Regions from separate parts of the Methyloferula stellata AR4 genome, predicted to be linked through region 3. Evidence: predicted binding sites of a transcription regulator. Region 3 holds the regulator's gene; each other region holds the start of a gene.
The links. Region 3 encodes PhoB, which activates phosphate uptake and scavenging genes when phosphate is short. Its sites were predicted from a motif close to TGTCATNNANCTGTCAT; they were not measured.
Positions count from the first base shown of each region.

Region 1: phnC (phosphonate ABC transporter ATP-binding protein) is a predicted target of PhoB. The motif match lies at 3,276-3,292, and genes of this name have one in related genera.
Region 2: A3OQ_RS0104265 (DUF2794 domain-containing protein) is a predicted target of PhoB. The motif match lies at 3,348-3,364, and genes of this name have one in related genera.
Region 4: A3OQ_RS0120575 (phospholipase C) is a predicted target of PhoB. The motif match lies at 2,014-2,030, and genes of this name have one in related genera.

Region 1 covers NZ_ARWA01000001.1:3,349,843-3,354,545, reverse strand. The annotation lists gene A3OQ_RS0116535 (phosphonate dehydrogenase) at 1-710, opposite strand, end outside; gene phnE (phosphonate ABC transporter, permease protein PhnE) at 725-1,561, opposite strand; gene phnD (phosphate/phosphite/phosphonate ABC transporter substrate-binding protein) at 1,573-2,430, opposite strand; gene phnC (phosphonate ABC transporter ATP-binding protein) at 2,492-3,217, opposite strand; gene accC (acetyl-CoA carboxylase biotin carboxylase subunit) at 3,398-4,703, opposite strand, start outside.
Region 2 covers NZ_ARWA01000001.1:850,023-854,725, reverse strand. The annotation lists gene A3OQ_RS0104285 (nuclear transport factor 2 family protein) at 1-73, opposite strand, end outside; gene A3OQ_RS0104280 (LysR substrate-binding domain-containing protein) at 321-1,214, opposite strand; gene A3OQ_RS0104275 (DMT family transporter) at 1,326-2,264, shown strand; gene A3OQ_RS0104270 (hypothetical protein) at 2,268-2,618, opposite strand; gene A3OQ_RS0104265 (DUF2794 domain-containing protein) at 2,883-3,215, opposite strand; gene htpG (molecular chaperone HtpG) at 4,049-4,703, shown strand, end outside.
Region 3 covers NZ_ARWA01000001.1:2,250,624-2,255,326, reverse strand. The annotation lists gene A3OQ_RS0111020 (PQQ-dependent sugar dehydrogenase) at 1-468, opposite strand, end outside; gene A3OQ_RS0111015 (hypothetical protein) at 870-1,241, shown strand; gene A3OQ_RS0111010 (ceramide glucosyltransferase) at 1,445-2,659, opposite strand; gene phoB (phosphate regulon transcriptional regulator PhoB) at 2,767-3,516, opposite strand; gene pstA (phosphate ABC transporter permease PstA) at 3,611-4,450, opposite strand; gene pstC (phosphate ABC transporter permease subunit PstC) at 4,454-4,703, opposite strand, start outside.
Region 4 covers NZ_ARWA01000001.1:4,153,779-4,158,481, forward strand. The annotation lists gene A3OQ_RS0120570 (chemotaxis protein CheB) at 1-1,193, shown strand, start outside; gene A3OQ_RS0120575 (phospholipase C) at 2,120-3,766, shown strand; gene A3OQ_RS23215 (cytochrome-c peroxidase) at 3,872-4,703, shown strand, end outside.

The DNA of each region.
Region 1 (4,703 bases), 1.1 Mb from region 3:
CCGCGCCCCGTGTTGATCAGGAGTGCGCCGCGCTTCATACGCGCGATCGCGGCGGCATCTAGAAGATGGACCGTTTCCGGCGTCAACGGCAAAACGGCGGTGACATAGTCGCTGCGTGACAAGAGTTCGTCGAGTCCGACCTTTCGGGCGCCGAGACGCGTTTCCTGTTCGGCGGTGAGCCTGTTCTGGCTGAAGTAGATCAGCGAGCAGTCGAACCCGGCGAGACGCGCCGCGACAGCCTGACCCAAAGCTCCCATGCCGATCAATCCAACGGTGCTGCCGGCAAGACCAGTCCCATAAAACGTCGGCCGCCAACCGGCAAAGGCGCCACTGCGGATATAGCGGTCGGCGCTGAGGATCTTGCGGCCAAGCGCGATCATCAGGCCGACAGTGAGTTCGGCGGTTGGCCCGATGAGCAGGTCGGGAACGATGCTGAGAGCCACGCCGCGCCGCCGACATGCGGCGACGTCGTAATTGTCGTAGCCCTTCAGCGCACAGCTCACCATCCTGAGGTCAGGACAGGCGGACAGGAACGCCTCGTCGACGCTTTCTGTCATGAAGGACAACAGCGCCGTCGCACCCTGGCAGCGCCGGATTAATTCCGCAGCCGACCAGGGCTCGAAGGTTGTATTCGCTTCCACTGTTCCATAGGCGCGCAGGTAATCCAGGACTTCCTTTTCGACCCAGTTGGCGACCACGATTTTGCGCATATTCACTTTGTCTCTCATCGTAGATGCCGCCGCAGGCCGGCTCCGAGGCTGTCGACCAGAGTGACCGCTGCCAGGATCACCAGGAGCAAGGCGGAAACCTCCTGGTACTGCATCAAGCGCAACGACCCTATGAGCTCGAAGCCGATCCCGCCCGCGCCGACCATGCCCATGACCGTCGAGGCGCGGAAATTGTATTCCCAGCGATAGAGCGCGACATCGGCCAGCTGCGGAGCCACTTGCGGCAAGATGGCATGCACGATCACCTGGAGAGGCGTCGCACCGACGGACAGTGCGGCCTCGACGGGCTTCTCGTCGCAATGCTCGATCGCCTCGGCAAAGAATTTGCCGATCATGCCGATCGAATGAAGACCGAGCGCCAAGACTCCGGGTAAGGCGCCGAAGCCGACGGCGGCCACGAAAACAATGCCGATGATCAGTTCCGGAATGGCCCGCAAGGTGTTGAGAAGGCCACGCGCCAAGCCGTAAACGACAAGGTTGGGCGAGGTGTTACGCGCCGCGAGAACCGCAAGCGGCAGCGACAGCAGAACGGCCATCGCCGTCCCGGCTATGCTCATCGCGGCGGTGTCGAGCAGTGGATGCAGCCAGCTTTTCGCGTTGCTGAAGTCGGGCGGCATCATATCGCGCGCCAGCGTCGCCAGCGCCGGCAGACCGCGCGCCAAGCGGGCACTGTCGAAGAGTTGCGTATAGGCGGCGCTTGCGATGATGATCGCAAGCACCAGCGCGAGCGCGATGGCGGATCGTGCGTGCTTGCCCCGCTCGCGAGCGATGATGAGATCGGCCGAGGCGCCCATCATCGCTTCTGGCCGATCCGAATGCACGAAGAGACTCAACGCCGCCCGCCTTAGTTGGTCAGGTTCAATTTAAGGATCTTGGCCAAGTTCCGGACGACGTCGTAATCGGAATCCTTTACGGCGACAAAGCCGTCCGCCTTGAACTGCTTCAGCACAGCCGGGTCCTTCAAGTCGTAGAAGGCGGTGCGAATGTGCTCCTTGAGTTCCGGCTTCAGATCCGAGCGCATGGCCCAGGGATATTCCGGAAAAGATGTCGATGTCGCCAGGACCTTGACCTTGTCCTTCGAGATCAGGCCGCGCTCGACCAAGCTCTCGAAGATGGGGCGCGACAGACCGCCGGCTTGCGCATTGCCATTCTGCACCGCCATGGCCACGGCATCATGGGCGCCGACGAAATGTTCCGTGTAATCCTTGCCAGCGGTCAGAGACTCCTGCAGGAGCATCGACTTCGGAATGAGGTGGCTCGATGTCGAGGCGACATCGCCGAAGGCGACGTCATGGCCGCGAATGTCGGAGAGCTTCGAGATACCGCTTGCCACATTGGCGATAACGACCGCTTCATAAGTCGCTTTGCCGTTCTTCATCAAAGCCGCGAATGGCTCGATATCGGCTTTCGACTTCGCCAAGACGTATGACAGCGGACCAAAATAAGCGACGTCCACGCGGCCAAAGCGCATCGCCTCGATCATCGAGGAGTAATCGGTCGTCACCACCAATTCGATCGGCCGTCCGAGCGTGGCCTCCAAATAGGCTTTCAGGCCCTGATTGTTCTTGATGACGGTTGCCGCATTCTCGTCGGGCAGCAGAGCGACATGCAGCAGAGCCGGATCAGGGTCGGCGGCGCGAACCGGCGCGGCCGCTACGAAAAGGAGAGTGAGTGCCGTCAAAAGGGATCTGAAAAATGTCATGTCTTTTGGCCTCTTGTGGGTTTAATCGAAGTGTCGGATGCGTGACGGGTCCATGCGTGGCTCAGTGGTAGATGTGGTCGAGTTGCTGCTGATTGAGATCGCCGGGTTCGCCGTCAAAGACGACGCGTCCTCTTGAGAGGCCAACGATGCGGTCGGCAAAATCGCGCGCCAGATCGACCTGATGCAGGCTGACCACCGCGGCGATGGACTCGCGCTTGCAGATGTCGTGGAGCAGGGTGAGCGCACGGCGGGCGGTTGCAGGATCGAGACTTGCGACCGGTTCGTCGGCGAGGATCAAACCCGGCTGCTGCGCCAGGGCTCGGGCCAGTCCGACACGTTGCTGTTGGCCGCCGCTGAGCGTATCGGCGCGAACGAGGGCGACGTCGGCGAGGCCGACCTTGTCGAGACTTTCCATCGCGATCAAATGATCGCGCCGGGGTAGAGGCAGCAGGCTGCGCGCGGTCGAATAATAGCCAAGGCGGCCCATCAGCACGTTGCGAAGCACCGAGATGCGCCCGATCAGATGATGCTGCTGAAAAACCATCGCGGTGCTCGCACGGTGCCGGCGCATTCGCAGCCGCCCGACAAGCTCACCGAGTTTATCGACCGTCACAGCCCCGGACGACGGACGGACAAGACCGTTTAGAGTCCGCAGCAAGGTCGATTTGCCAGCGCCCGACGGCCCCAGAATGACCGTGAATTGGTCGGGCGCAAATGCCAGGGTCGTCGGGTGGATGGCCATTCGTTCGCCTGGGTAGACGACTGAAACGGCATTGAGCGAAAGCATTAATTGCAAATCCCAATCGATCGGCCGCTACCGATTGAGATTTGAATAGACTGCATCCATGACGCTTATTTTACAGCAATGTGAACGCCGCATGATAATGCCGCGCAGATCCAGTCCCAGCGGTGGGGTGAGACGATCGTTTGCGCGGCGGTCAGCCTTGCGCCGGTAGCATCCACCGGATCACCCCTGATCGAGCCCGCCTGTCGCCAAAAAGCGCTCCAGCCAATGGATGTCGTAGAAGCCGTTCTGAATATCGGCGTTGCGGACCAGCGTGCGAAACAAGGGCAGCGTCGTCTCGATCCCGTCGATGACGAATTCGTCAAGCGCGCGGCGCAGGCGCATCAAGGCTTCGGTCCGGTTGCGCCCATGCACGATTAGCTTGCCGACGAGCGAGTCGTAATTGGGCGGAATCGTATAGCCCGCATAGACCGCGCTATCGACCCTGACGCCCAATCCGCCTGGCGGATGATAATGCGTGATCTTGCCGGGCGAGGGCCTAAAGGTCGAAGGATGTTCCGCATTAATGCGGCATTCGATGGCATGGCCCTGCAGTACCACTTGGTCCTGGGTGATCGACAGCGGCGAGCCCGCCGCGATCTTGATCTGCTCGTTGACGAGATCGAAGCCGGTGATCATTTCGGTCACCGGATGCTCGACCTGGATGCGGGTGTTCATTTCAATGAAGTAGAATTTGCCGTCTTCGTAGAGAAACTCGATCGTGCCGGCGCCGGCATAGGCAAGCTCGCGCATGGCGGCGGCGCAGATCTCGCCGATTTCGGGCCGCTGCGCATCGTTCAAGGCAGGCGAGGGGCCTTCTTCCCAGACTTTCTGATGCCGCCGCTGCAGCGAGCAATCGCGCTCGCCGAGATGGATCGCATGGCCGCGTCCGTCGCCGAGCACCTGGACTTCGATATGGCGCGGCCGTTCGAGATATTTTTCGAGATAGACGGTATCGTCGCCAAAGGCCGCCTTCGCTTCGGTGCGCGCGGTCTCAAGGGCCGAGGAGAGATCATCGGCCGAATGCGCCACTTTCATGCCGCGTCCGCCGCCCCCCGCCGCCGCCTTCACGAGCACCGGATAGCCGATATCCTTGGCGATGCGCAGGGCTTCCTTGTCGTCGGTAATGCCGCCTTCCGAGCCCGGCACGCAGGGAATGCCAAGACGCATGGCCGTGCGCTTGGCTTCGATCTTATCGCCCATCAGGCGGATATGATCGGCCTTGGGACCGATGAAAGCGATGTGGTGCTCTGCCAGAATATCGGCGAAGCGGGCGTTCTCGGACAAGAACCCATAGCCCGGATGAACCGCTTCGGCGCCGGTGATCTCGCAGGCGGCGAGGATCGAGGGAATGTTGAGGTAAGAATCCCGCGCGGGCGGCGGGCCGACGCAGACGGATTCGTCGGCAAGCTTCACATGCATCGCCTCCTCATCGGCCGTCGAATGGATGGCGACGGTCGCGATACCGAGTTCCTTGGCGGCGCGCAGG
Region 2 (4,703 bases), 1.4 Mb from region 3:
CGCCTAGCGCGCCTCGAACCAGATCGAAGTAAGGGGCAGCCGGCGCGTAGGCGGCGTATTTCGGGCTCGGCATTCTGGCTCTCCATGCGCCTTGCAATGTTGCTCGCTAGAGCATGATCCCAAAAAGTTGCAGACTTTTTGGAAAAGATCATGCGTTTAGACAAATGCTTAGAGCGTGACCGTGATTCAATTTGAAGCGATCACGCTCTAAAGGCGCGCTCCATATAAATTGAAAGCCTGCCTCGAAGAAGAAGGCACTTTGACGTCAGTCGCCAACGCCGAAGCAAGTTCTGAAAGCTGCACCTCGCCGTGGACTTTGCTCAGGCTGAAACGCGCGATCCCGCTTCATCCCCCGCCGGTTCGGCCTGCACCGAACCGCAGAATTCGGCGAGGCTATCGGCGAGCCGCAACGCAGCCGTATTGGCGCCCGGCGCCGCGACAAGCGCCACCTCGGTCTTGTCGATCGGCGCGAACCCATCCTTTGCCGTCAGCACACGATGGTCGGGCTGAATGGCCATATCGGACAGGATGCTGAGGCCCAATCCGGCCGCGACCGCGGCCTGGATGCCCGTCAGATTCGAGCTCGAATAGGCCATATGCCAAGCGCGTCCGGCGGATTCCATCGCATGAATCGCCCGCGCGCGATAAATGCAGCCGGTCGAAAATCCAATAAGCGGAATGGAGGTGGCCGAGAGATCGACCGGATGGGATTTGCTCGTCACCCAATAGACGCGTTCCGGCCAAACGGCGAGGCCGCCCTTTTCGCCAGCATCGCGTTTCAGCAAGGCGAGGTCCAAGTCGCCGCGTTCGAGATCGCGCCGGAGATAGAGGCTCTGATCGGCGCGCACGTCGAGCCGCAGGCCCGGCCGCGAGCGGGCGCAGCTTGCCAGCAATTGCGTGAGCCTATAGGCAGCGAAATCCTCCGGTATGCCGAGCCGCACCGCACCGTCCTGAACAGGCCGGGTCAGCACATCGCGCGCCTCATCGACGAGGGACAGAATCCGCCGCGCATAAGAGAGCAGACGTTCGCCATCTTCCGTCGGCGTGACTTGCTTGCCGATCCGATGGAACAGGGGACGCCTCAAATCCTCTTCGAGCCGTTTGATCTGCTGGCTGACCGTGGATTGAGTCCGATGCACGCGCTCGCCGGCCCGGGTGAAGCCGCCGGCATCCACCACCGAGACGAAGCTGCGCAGGAGGTCGAGATCAAACATGCCAATTCATTCATTTTATAACTGATAATGATTTTATCATTTAATTTTCAAATGAAAAGGGGCTGCGCCAAATAGAGGGCCAGAGGAGAGGCCCCCATGCCCGAAACCCCCATGTCCCTTGCGCCAGCCGAACGCGTGTCCCGCGGCACATTCAACCTGTTGCCGGTCTATATCGGCACCTTTTGCGTGCTGTGGAGCTTTGCCTTCGTGGCCGGCAAGGTGGGCGTTATGGATTGCCCGCCGCTTCTGCTGCTCGCCGGGCGGTTCCTGACGGCCGGACTTCTCATCCTCGGGTTCACGGCTGTGCGCGGTGAGGCTTGGTCATTGTCATGGCGCGATATCGGCGTGTTCGCGATCCTTGGCCTCGCCAATAACGCCCTCTATCTCGGCTTTGCCTATATCGGGCTTCAATCCGTGTCGGCAGGTCTCGGCGGTTTGATCGTCAGCGCCAATCCGGTCTTCACCGCGCTCTTGGCAGCGCTATTCCTCGGCGAAGCGCTGACGTGGCGCAAGCTTGCCGGCCTTTTTCTCGGCGTGGTCGGCGTTGCTTTCATCGTCGCCCACCGTCTTTCGGCGGGCACCGATAGTCTGCACGGCATTTTGTTCACGCTCGTCTCGCTGGCCTCGATCGTAACCGGGACGATTTTGTTCAAACGTCTCGCGCCGAAGGGCAATTTATGGATCGGCAACGGCATTCAAAATCTGGCGGCCGGCATCCTGCTCGCGCCCGTCGCACTGAGCGTGTCGAGCCTTGGCGACATCGTGCCGAGCGCACGGCTCATCGGCGCCTTCGCCTTCCTCGTGCTGGGCGGATCGATATTGGCATTTCTCTTATGGTTCCATCTTCTCAGGGTGTGCGGAGCGACGGCTGCGAGTTCGTTTCACTTTTTGATGCCGCCGCTGGCAATGCTGTTTGCGTGGCTCGTCCTCGGGGAGCAGGTCGTCGCCCAAGATTTTCTCGGCATTCTGCCGGTCGTCCTGGGCATCTATCTGGTAACCCGGCCGGGCAGCAAAACGAACCCGCCGCAGCAAACCGAGGCCAGGATCTAGCCTCTACCAGGCCGGGCCGCCCATCTTGTGGCGCAGATGCACGTAGTCATAGAGATCGCTCAGCATGAAATGCCGGATCTCCGGGTCGCGCACATGCACGACGGTCGCCTCGTCGCCCGCGAGATAGCGCTGCGCGGTGGCGCGGAATTCCTGCGGCATCGAGAGATTGAAATTGGACGGCTGAACCAGAAGCCTGCAGATCTGGTCGAACAGCAGCCGGTAGCGATCGTCTTCCGGCTCCGTATAGACCGGCCCGAAGTCCTTTTTATACTGCCCGAAAAGGTCGAGATAATCCTGCGCGTCGGGCTTATCCACTTTGCTGCCATCCCAGAAGGTCCAATAACTGTCGTTCATGGCATTCAATGATCCGGCCAGAGCAGTTAAGTCCATTAAGCAGACAAGGCGCTTGGTTGAAAAGGCTTCGATGACGCCAACCACACGGTCATTGCGAGCCATAGGGCGTTGCATCGCTGGCGATCTATCGCAACAGCGAGATCGCAGTGCGACGCCCATTGCAGGCAACGGGCTATGTCGAAGCAATCCAGAGGCCAGGGTTGGGAGCCGTGATTCTGGATTGCTTCGCGGCGCTCGCAATGACGGCCAAACGTGTGGCCTGCTCTAACCCGAAACGAGCGTGAGCTTCTTGTCGAGCACGCGGATGACGTTTTTCAGCTCATGCCCGCGCTTCAAGACGACGCCCGACGCCGCGACGACGGAAAAGGCGCCTTGCTTGCGCGCCAGACGCGGGTTTTTGAAGATGCGGTAGAGCGGATATTCGCAGGCGCGGCGGAAGATCGAGAAGACCGCCTCCTGCGCGTTAAAATCGATGGCGTAATCGCGCCATTCGCCTTCCGCGACCTTGCGGCCATAGAGATTGAGGATCTCGCGCAGCTCTAGGCGGTCGAAAGAGACGATTTCGGGGGCGGGTTTCTGGCGGGCCGCCGCCTGCATGGAATAAATTCCCCGCTCGGCGCGACCCGCGGCCCGATTATCCTCATCCAACTCCAAATCGCTCATGCGCCCGCCATCCGCTGGAACCCAGCCTTGATGATCGCGCGAAGCGGGCCCCGCGGCAAGCTTTCAGTAACGGTTTTACGACGGCCTAGCATGATCCCGAAACAAACTCTTAAAGCGCGGCCGGAGCCCTTCCGATGCCGGAATTCCAATAACGACAACGTGATATTTGCCGCTAAAACGGGCGGCTTTTACAAATAGCTCCGCGAGCTCAATCCCTTGCCCGTGCCCGAGCCATCGCCATACCGGCTAAGGCACGGGCAAATCATAGTTTTGCCGTTTTGCAGCCCAGCGCCTGCCGCAGAGAAAGTCGAACCTGCAAATGTCAACGCGCGGCTCGGTAGATGCGCCCCGGATTCGTCAGCCCCCCAGCCCCCCGGGACCTTTGATTCGAGCGAGTAAAGTTTAGACGCGATGGCATAGGAGCCGGTTCGAAGCATCGCTTCGGCCGGCTCTTCTCGTTTCGGCCGCCGTTTTCCGTGGGCGATTCCCGACTCCTTGGCGAGCCTTCTTGAATCTTTCGCTGAGTGCGGCGATATGAGCGCCAACAGCTAGAGCGCCGGACTTTCAGTTGCGTCATGGCCGGGCTTGACCCGGCCATCCAGGCGCTCGGGTAGTGAGTCGTGCCTGGATGCGCGGATCAAGTCCGCGCATGACGCGCCAAATGTTTCTACCTGAACGTCACCTGTTCTAGGCTTAGGACTTTTTGGCGCGCGGCGCGGCGCAAGAGCCACTATAGAAGTCCGGTTCAAGGGTGACAGGGGAGCAATATGTCTGAGGTCGAAGCTCAATCGCATGCGTTTCAGGCGGATGTCGCCAGACTTCTCTATTTAATGGTTCATTCGGTCTATTCGGACCGCGATATTTTCCTGCGCGAACTTCTCTCAAACGCAGCCGATGCCTGCGAGAAATTGCGCTACGAGGCCCTGTCCAATCCCGCGCTCATGGCGGGGGAAGCGCCATTCAGCGTCAAGATCACCATCGACAAGGAGGCTGGAAAGCTCAGCGTCGAGGACAATGGGATCGGCATGTCCGCCGAGGAACTATCTGATTCGCTTGGCACGATCGCCCGCTCGGGCACCCGCGCCTTTCTCGACAAGCTCAATGCCGAAAGCGCCGAGGGCCAGCCCGTCGGGGCCGAATTGATCGGCCAGTTCGGCATCGGCTTTTATGCCGCCTTCATGGTGGCAGAGCATGTCGATGTCGAATCGCGCCGCGCCGGTTCCGATGAGGCTCACGTCTGGAGTTCGGACGGCAAGGGCACGTTTTCCATCGCGCCGCTGGCGCTCGACCAGGCACCGTCGCGGGGCACGCGGGTGATCCTGACGCTCAACGAGGGATCGAAGGACTATCTCGAAGACTACCGCATCGAGCGGATCGTACGCGAACATTCAAGCGCGCTTGCCATTCAAATCGAGCTGATCG
Region 3 (4,703 bases):
CTGTTCGACCGTGAACAGGAACCCGTCCTTCGAAAAGCAGATCCCGTTCGGATTGTTGAACTCGATCGTCGGCGCGAACTCGCGCACGTCCTCGGCAGCGCCCACGTGGCCGCGATCGGTCAAACTGTAGATCTTCGTCTTGCGGGTCGAGACGAACGTGACGACGCCCTGCGGCCCGACCGCGATCATGCGCGCATCCGGCACGAGCGCATAGAGGCTGATCTTGAATCCCGGCGGGAGCTTGATGGTCTCCAAAGTCTTCTTAATCGCCGCCGCCTTTTCGCCGCCTTGAGGTACGGAGGGAATGGTGCGCGCGCCGGTCGACTTGAAGTCTTGAAGCTTGTTCATCGTGGCATCTTGCGCGGGTGCCTCCGCCGCCGGCTTTTGCGCGGCTGCCGGCAGAGCACCGGTCGAAGCCAGCAGCAGGCCGCCCAATACGATCGTAATCGCAGTTTTTGCTTGCGCCATAATGTTTCCTCACCCCTGGTTGGTGCTTACAAGCCCGCCTTTTCCGGCGGTGCCGAGTTTGTTCTGTTAAAAACGATATGCCGAACGAAACGTTCGACAGAATGGGATGCGTCGCTTGTGCGACCGTCTGATGCGGCGGCCAGATTGAGCCTTAATCTCATAGAGATTATCCAATTCGGAATGACCCGCAAATGACACCTTCGAGAGTGCCCTCGCCGTCTGGCCCGCAGAAGCCTCGATGGAAAAGTCCAGGACTGCAAGAGTTTAGCGCCAGGCCCCGACTTTCTCCCAGGCGCGTCATGACGCCTGTTGCATCGCACAGGGCTTTTGCGGCATATGCTACCGGTGGAAAGCCAATTCGCGCTTTTCGTCCCCTTCACGTCCTGGTCCAAGCCGTTCCGATGATGAAATCTTCGCGTTTTTTACACGTTGGCCTCGCTTTGACGCTCGTGGCCGCAGTGAGCCTGCCTGCTTTTGCGGCGACCAATTATGATGGCACCTATCGGATCGACGCCACGACGGACGTGGGCGACTGCCAAAGGACGGCGAGCGGCTCTGTGACCGTGTCCGATGGTCTCATTGTCGCTACGAGCGACAGCGCGGTTCAGCCCTTTGGCCGCGTCGGCGGGGATGGTGTCGTCTCTTTCGCCTTCCATCGCGGAACGGACGTTGCGCATGTCTCAGGACGCTTGAGAGGCGCATCCGGCCAGGGCGCCTGGTCGGTTCCGACGCAGCAATGCGGTGGCCGCTGGCACGCACAGAAAGAACGCTAGAACATCGGATCTTCCGATAGAATTGTCAGAAGGCGTCATGCGCGAACTTGATCCGCGCATCCAAGGAGCTTTCCGACACAGCAATGCGTCAAGCCAAATGCTGTGCGGCTTGAATTAAAGCATCATCCGGGAAAGTGGGCCCGACTTTTCGGAAAAAATAGTCTTTGAAACAAAGGCTTGAGCAACGCGCTTGAAGTTGCGATTCAGCGCGGAAAGGCGCGATCCCAGGACGTCCGAACCCGCTTCCAGACGAGCTTTGTCGAAGTCGCGGCGCGCGGCCGAAACCCGCGCGGGCTCGCCGCATCGACCTCGATTCCATTGCCGCGCCACGTAAAGTTGCGGCCCATCCAAGCCGCGACCCATAGCGCCGGAATCATGCCGTCGCGCAAAGGAAGCGCCAACGCGAGAGAAGGGTTGATCGGCCAGCGACAGAGCTTCGCCAAGATGATCTCGGGCGCGTACCACGCCAAAATATAGAGAAGAACGGCGAGCGGTACCGAAAAACCCGCCGTATAGGCCGCAAGCGCCAAAGCCAGAAGCGGCACCGCAGCTCCGGTCAGAATTTCCGGGACGAACTCCATCGGGAACGTCACGCGCCGCAACCGCGCCCAGCGCAATTGCCGCGACCACACATCCTTGACGCTTCTTTCGCCGAGTGGCTGCGACGAAGGCATGGCAAGGCGTGCCTTCAGGCCCCGCCGGCGCACCATTTTGGTCGAGGCCGCGTCTTCGGCCGGTTCATCCGCGAGCTCCATGAAGCCGCTCTCCAATTCGGAGCGGCGGAAAAACAGGGTCTTGCCTTGCGCGAAGCCCATCGCAAAAGCATCCGCCGCATATTGCCAGCGCGCCTCATAGGTATTGAGGAAGGCGCATTCGAGATGCGCCCAGAACCCGCGCGGCGAAAGCCCGATCGGCGGCGCCGAGACGACGCCTGTATCGTCGCGCAGCGCATGAATCAGGCTCTGCAAAAAGTCGGGGGCGAGAAGGACATTGCTGTCGATAAAGGCGATCCGGTCGAAGCGTGCCGTCTGCCAGCCGCGCACCATATTGTTCAGCTTTGGATTGATGCTGATCTTCTCGTCGCCGATGATGAGCTGGCTCGGCACCTCGGGATAGGTGCGCATGGCCGCTCTCACCCAAGGGATGATCGGATCCGATGGATCGGCGACGCAAAAAAGCAGTTCGTAGGACGGATAGCTCAACGTGAAAGAACTGCGCAGCGTGTCGCCCGAAAAACTCTCGAGCCCGCACAGCGGCCGGACCAGGCTGATCGCTGGAAACGTGTCCACCTTCTCCAAGGCCAGAGCGTCGCGCCGGCCGCGCGACGGACGACAACGCAGCCAGGCCAGAAAGGCCGTCAAATATTGGAGGAAGAGCAGAAGCCCCGCGACTGCGAGCATGATGATCGTAAAGGTCATGTCGTCCGATATACTCGACCAATATCCGAAGTGACTGCTGTCAGGGCGCCGCGCGTTTCGAGGACTCGCGGGCCGCCCCTCATCATGAACGCTTTAGCTACAAAAATCTAATTCCTCACCTTGCCGAAGGTTTCATCGAAACCATAGCCCGCGCCGCGGACGGTACGGATCGGATCTTCCTCATCCGGCTGTGACAGAGCCTTGCGCAACCGTCCGACATGAACATCGACGGTTCGCTCGTCGATTTCGGCCGCGTGGCCCCAGACACTGTCGAGCAATTGTGCCCGCGAGAAAATCTGCCCAGGCCGCTCCATGAGACATTCGAGAAGGCGAAATTCCGTCGGGCCGATGTGAAGCGAGCGGCCGCCGCGGCGCACCCGCCACGTGCCGCGATCAAGCTCCAAATCGCCGATCGAAAGCAAAGGCGCGATCCGCGCCGGATGCACCCGTCGCAACAAGGCGCGCACCCGCGCCAAAAGCTCCGGCACAGAAAAGGGCTTTACCACATAGTCATCCGCCCCGACGGAGAGGCCGCGCACGCGTTCGCCCTCTTCGCCGCGTGCGGTCAGCATAATGACCGGCAGCGATCTCGTGCTTTCCCGCGCGCGCAGGCGGCGGCAGATTTCGAGCCCCGAAACGCCCGGCAGCATCCAGTCGAGGATGACGAGATCGGGCGGCGCTTCGCTCAGGCGCAGTTCCGCGTCGTCGCCACGTTCGACGCATTCGACGTCGAAACCCTGGGCTTCGAGATTATAGGTGAGAAGCAGACCGAGCGCTGCCTCATCCTCGACCACAAGGACGCGCGGCGCGCCCCCGGACGAAATCCCGCGCGTTTGCCGGGTGCGAGTATCATTCATGCCGAAGTCACTTTCCAAGCTGAGACAGGCGCAGAGGGCGATAAGACCGACGCATGAGACGCGTTAAAGGACCCGAGCATTTTCATTCCGTCATTCATCCGCCCACCCCCTTGCGGGCGAGCACGCGCGCTGCGATGGAAAGACAAAGAACAGCGGCGGTGACAATCAGCGCGCCTGACCAGGCCAGTTGCTGCCAGTCCGCATAGGGGCTCAACGCAAACTGGAAAATAATGACCGGCAGGCTGGCCATGGGCGCGTTGAGGTTGGAGCTGAAGAATTGATTGTTCAGCGCCGTGAAAAGCAAGGGCGCCGTCTCGCCGCTGGCGCGGGCGATCGCCAGGAGGATACCGGTCACGAGGCCGGCGCTCGCGGCCTTATAGGCGATCTTGGTGATCACATGAAAACGCGGCAGGCCAAGCGCCGTCGCCGCCTCCCGCATCTGCGCGGGGACGAGCAGCAGCATGTCTTCGGTTGTCCGCACGACGACCGGTATCACGATGATCGCAAGGGCGACGGCGCCGGCGATGCCGGAGAAATGGCCCATTTTCGAGACCATGATCTCGTAAACGAAAAGGCCAATGACGATCGAAGGCGCGCTGAGCAGGATGTCGTTGATGAAGCGCACGATAAAGGTCAGTTTCGTGCCGCGGCCATATTCGGCCATGTAGGTGCCGGCCAGCATGCCCAACGGCGTCCCTATGGCGACACCGAGGAAGGTCATGATGAGACTGCCATAAATGGCATTGAGGAGACCGCCCTTGCTTCCGGGTGGCGGGGTCATCTGCGTGAAGAGATCGAGCGAGAAGCCTCGCACGCCCTTCCCGACAAGGGCGATGAGGATCAGCAATAGAAAACCAAGCCCGAAGGCCGCCGCTGCATAGCAAAGGCCGATCGAGAAGAAATTGAGACGCCGGCGCTGCGCGTAACGGGACATGGTTCAAACGCCCTTTTTCTGTTCGATGCGCAAGAGCAAGAACCGCGAGATCGCCAAGACGATGAAGGTAATGATGAACAGAATGAAGCCAAGTTCGATCAAAGCCGACGTGTAAAGGTCGCCGACGGCCTCGGTGAATTCATTGGCGATCGACGCCGAGATCGTCGTTCCGGGGGCCAGTATGGATCCGGAGATTCGATGCGCATTGCCGATAACGAAAGTGACCGCCATGGTTTCGCCGAGCGCGCGCCCA
Region 4 (4,703 bases), 1.9 Mb from region 3:
ACCATCGTATCCGCGTCCGTTCGCATCTCGGCAAGGGCTCGGTCTTTGCCATCGACGTAGCGCTCCCAGCGAAAGGGACAGCTCCGCAGCTTGAATTTGACCAGCACCGGGGAGATGGCGGGATCGCCGAGAGCACAAGACATACGGGCGTGATCCTGGTGGTCGAGGACGATCGCGAAGTGCGCGAACTCCTCGATGTAATCCTGACCGAAGAGGGCCATCGCCCGGTAATAGCGTCCGACGGCCTCGCGGCGCTGGAGCTGCTGACTCAGCGGGCAATACAACCTGACTTGATCCTCACAGACTATAATCTGCCGAACGGAATGGATGGGCTCGAAGTCGCTGCGAAAATAAGAGAAAAACTTAATCGCCAAATACCGGTTATCATCCTCACGGGTGATATATCGACGAGCGCTTTGCGACGTATCGCCAGCCAAGACTGTGTACAACTCAACAAGCCGGTGAAGTCGATGCAAGTGACGCAGGCCATCCAGCGTCTCCTTCCGATTTTGCAACCCGTATCGAAATCTCATCTGCGGCGCGGTTTCAAAGCTGCCCAGAGTCCAGAGGCGGCCGTCATCTTTGTCGTTGATGATGACAACCACCTACGTGAGGGGATTCGCAGCTTGCTCGAGGCAGACGGACGGGTGGTCGAGGATTATGCATCTTGCGAAGCTTTCCTCGAAGTCTATCGTCCAGACCGCGAAGCGTGCCTCTTGGTCGATGCCTACCTGCCCGGAATGGGTGGGCTTGAATTGTTGCAGCGGCTACATGATGCGGGACATCGGTTGCCCGCCATCATGATCACCGGCAATAGTGATGTGCCGATGGCTGTTCAAGCCATGAAGGCAGGTGCTTTGGACTTCATCGAAAAGCCGATCGGGCGCGACGAGCTCCTCGCCTGCGTCGAGAATGCCCTCGAACACGCGAGGGATACGAGCAAACTGTCGACCTGGCGCGAGGAAGCCAGGACTCGCATCGCCGGTCTTACTCTGCGGCAACATCAGATCATGGATCTGATTCTTGCTGGCCACCCCAACAAAAATATAGCAGCGGACCTTGGCATCAGCCAGCGCACGGTCGAGAACCATCGCGCTACGATCATGATGAAGACAGGCTCGAAGTCACTTCCGGCTTTAGCGCGATTGGCCTTTGCCGCCGGCGGGATTGAGGCCAGTGAGCCACCCGCTTAACCTGTGCCCGCTAAGATTAAGACCCATCGCCGCTGGGTCTTGTTCATGCCTTAAAGCGCCTGGCCACTCTCCCGCAAAGCGGGTTCGTTCTTCGGCCCATTCCAGACACTGATGCCGAGCGGCACAATGATACTCTTAACGCGATCCAGAGTTGGCTCCGATGATTTGCGTGGCGGCTAAGCCTTAAAACCTCGATTTTGGAGCCTGCCGCAGGATCCCTTCACCCGCTCCCATTTTTATTAAGGTGCGCATGGCTAGCCGGTTCCGCGCCGTCCTATTCACTTCCGGCGTATATCGCGCTCGCAGGCACTGCCATCTGCCAGGGACTGCCACCCATCGCCTGGGTCGCCCATCTCGCGAAGCTCGCGTCGGATTATCGCAAGGCCGATGGTTCTTCGTGATTGCACCAAGCATAGGCTCCCTGCTTTGCGTGCGCTATGGATCATCATCAGTTGTGAAAACCTGTTTCGCACGCGGATCGACGATTAAAGTTCACGCTCATCGAAGTAGTCCCCGCCTAAAATTATATTTCAACGTGACAAGCCGATGATAATAGGCCGCGTCATTGACGACTCGAGTTCACGAAAAATTTGATTTGGTAGATGCGACGGCACATCCATCGCGACGGCTTCGAGAGATTTTTGCAATCGGATCAGAAAGCCCTCTTAACAACGGCGCTCCTCCTCCTATCGCGACGAAACACTGGGATCATTTTAGCCCGCGCAGCCTGCCGATCAGATTTTAAGGTCGGATCGTCAGCGTCGGAGCAGCGAATTACACTCAATAATTAACGGGCCGCAGGCTGATGAGAAGTACGCTTAGTCATCCGCATGTCACCACCTAACCCTACAAGGCGCCCGCCTATCCAAGGCCGCTTCCACTTTCAGGCAGCGACGTTCATTTCTTAGCATCATAAAGAGAGTTCCATGCAACGACATACTTCCAAGGCGGCGTCCGCCTTTTTTTTGTCGATGCTGCTCGCCGCTAACGGCAGCAGCCCGACCCTGGCAGCGAACCCGCAGGACGCACTGTCAACAGCAACTCCGATCAAACACGTCGTCATCATTTTCGGCGAAAATGAATCGTTCGACCATTATTTCGGCACCTACCCGCAGGCAGCAAATCCGGCCGGCGAACCTGCCTTCACGGCATTGCCGAATACGCCGAGCGTCAACGGGCTGACCTCGGCCCTGCTGACCGCCAATCCGAACGCCGCGAACGCAGGCAACGGCACAAACGCGATCAATCCCTTCCGCCTGGATCGCTCGCAGGCCCACACGTCGAGCCAAAATCACGCTTACGGACCAGAGCAAGCGGCCTTTGATAACGGCGCTATGGACCTGTTTCCGAAGAACACCGGCGCGGCCGGCACCGGCGGCACCGGCGTCTTCAACACCAAGGGCCTCGTGATGGGTTATTACGATGGCAACACGGTCACCGCGCTGTGGAATTATGCGCAGCATTTTGCGATGAGCGACAATTCCTACAGCTCGACATTCGGTCCGTCCACGCCCGGCGCTGTCAATCTGATCTCGGGACAGACCAATGGCGCAGTTGGTCACCCTGCGAGCAACGGCTCCAATCCCAGCAACAACATCAACAACATTGTCGCCGACGGCCAGGGCGGCTTTACGATGTACGGCGATAGCGACCCGTTTGGAGATGTCTGCTCCTCGACCACGGCGGCTACGACCGAGATGACCGGCAAGAACGTCGGTGATCTTCTGAACGCCAAGAACATCACCTGGGGCTGGTTCGAAGGCGGCTTCAATCTCACCGCAATAAACGCCAATGGCACGACCGGCTGCAAACGGAGCACGTCGTCGGTTACCGTCGGTTCCAATGTGACCGATTATAGCCCGCACCATCAGCCGTTCCAATATTATGCTTCGACGCGCAACCTCAACCACACGCGTCCGAGCTCGGTCGCCGCGATCGGTAAAACGAGCGATGGCGGAGCCAATCATCAGTATGACTTCAACGACTTCATCGCGGCGGTTCAGGCGGGCAATTTCCCGTCGGTCAGCTTCCTCAAGGCCGCGGCGATCCAGGACGCTCACCCCAGCAATTCGGATCCGATCGACGAGCAGACTTTCGTGGTCAACGTGATCAACTTCCTGCAGAACAGCCCCGAATGGAGCAGCACGGCAGTGATCATCGCATATGATGACTCGGATGGTTGGTACGACCATGCGAACAATGTCATCAATCCCTCGACCAGCGTGCAGGACGCTTTCAACGCGGCCGGACAATGCACCCCGATCGCGGGAACTCCTGGCGCGCTTTCCACGCCGCTGCCGGGCATCAACGGTCAGCCAGTCCAGGGCCGCTGCGGTTACGGTCCGCGTCAGCCCCTGCTGGTCATCTCGCCCTTCGCGAAGCCGAACTTCGTCGATCATACTTTGACGGACCAGTCGTCGATTCTGCGCTTCATCGAAGACAATTGGCTTAGCGGCCAGAGGATCGGTCAGGGTTCGTTCGACGCGCTCGCCAATCCAATCACCAACATGTTCGACTTCAATCAGAAGCCGAATCCGAAGCTGGTCCTCAATCCCAACCTCGGTACGCTCTGATAGCTAAACGACCATGAGCGAGATATCCGGGACGGATGGAGATAATCCATCCGTCCCAATTTCTTAAACTTTGTCCGTTCCTCGACCCCCGTACCGAGTTCTCCGATGAAGCGTTCCTCAGACCTCATGCCGGCCTTTTCCCGCACATGGTTCGCGCGACTGCCGGTCTTGCTATCCGTCGTGCTGGCGATGCCTTTCGCCGCGGCAGATCCCGTTCCTCCGGCGAGCCAAACCATAAGTCGCGGCTCCAATACTCCGGTTGAGCTCTCGGCGGTCGCGCAACTGGGACGCAAAATGTTTTTCGACCCGTCATTATCGAGGTCAGGGCAACTCGCCTGCGCGTCATGCCATAGTCCGGAACATGCCTACGGGCCGCCGAATGATCTCGCGGTGCAGCTCGGCGGACCGGATATGAAACGTGCGGGCCTTCGCGCCGTCCCGTCGCTGCGCTATTTGGAGCATACCCCGAATTTCTCGATCGGGCCGGGTACCGAATTTGCCGATATCGACCCGCCCGCGTCAGAGGACGCGCCAGCTGCGGTGGCGGTACCGGCGGGCGATATCAAGGTCGCTTCGGTCGCCAAGGCCGATACCAATAACGCGGCACTCGCCGATGCCGAGGCCAACGTTCCGCAAGGCGGGCTCGACTGGGACGGCCGGGCCAACACTCTGCAAGAGCAGGCATTGGGACCGCTGCTCGATCCTAATGAAATGGATAATCACAGCGCCGGGGACTTTCTCGAGCGTGTGAAGCGCGCGCCCTATGCGGAAGACATTAGAAAGCTGTTCGGTGCCAACATTTTCGACCAGCCTAGTCTCGCGGTGGACGAGGCCCTGTTCGCTTTGGTGCGCTTCCAGTCCGAAGACCCAAGCTTCCATCCCTATGACAGCAAATATGACGCGTTTTTGGCGGGCAAAGCCGTGCTCAGCGACGCAG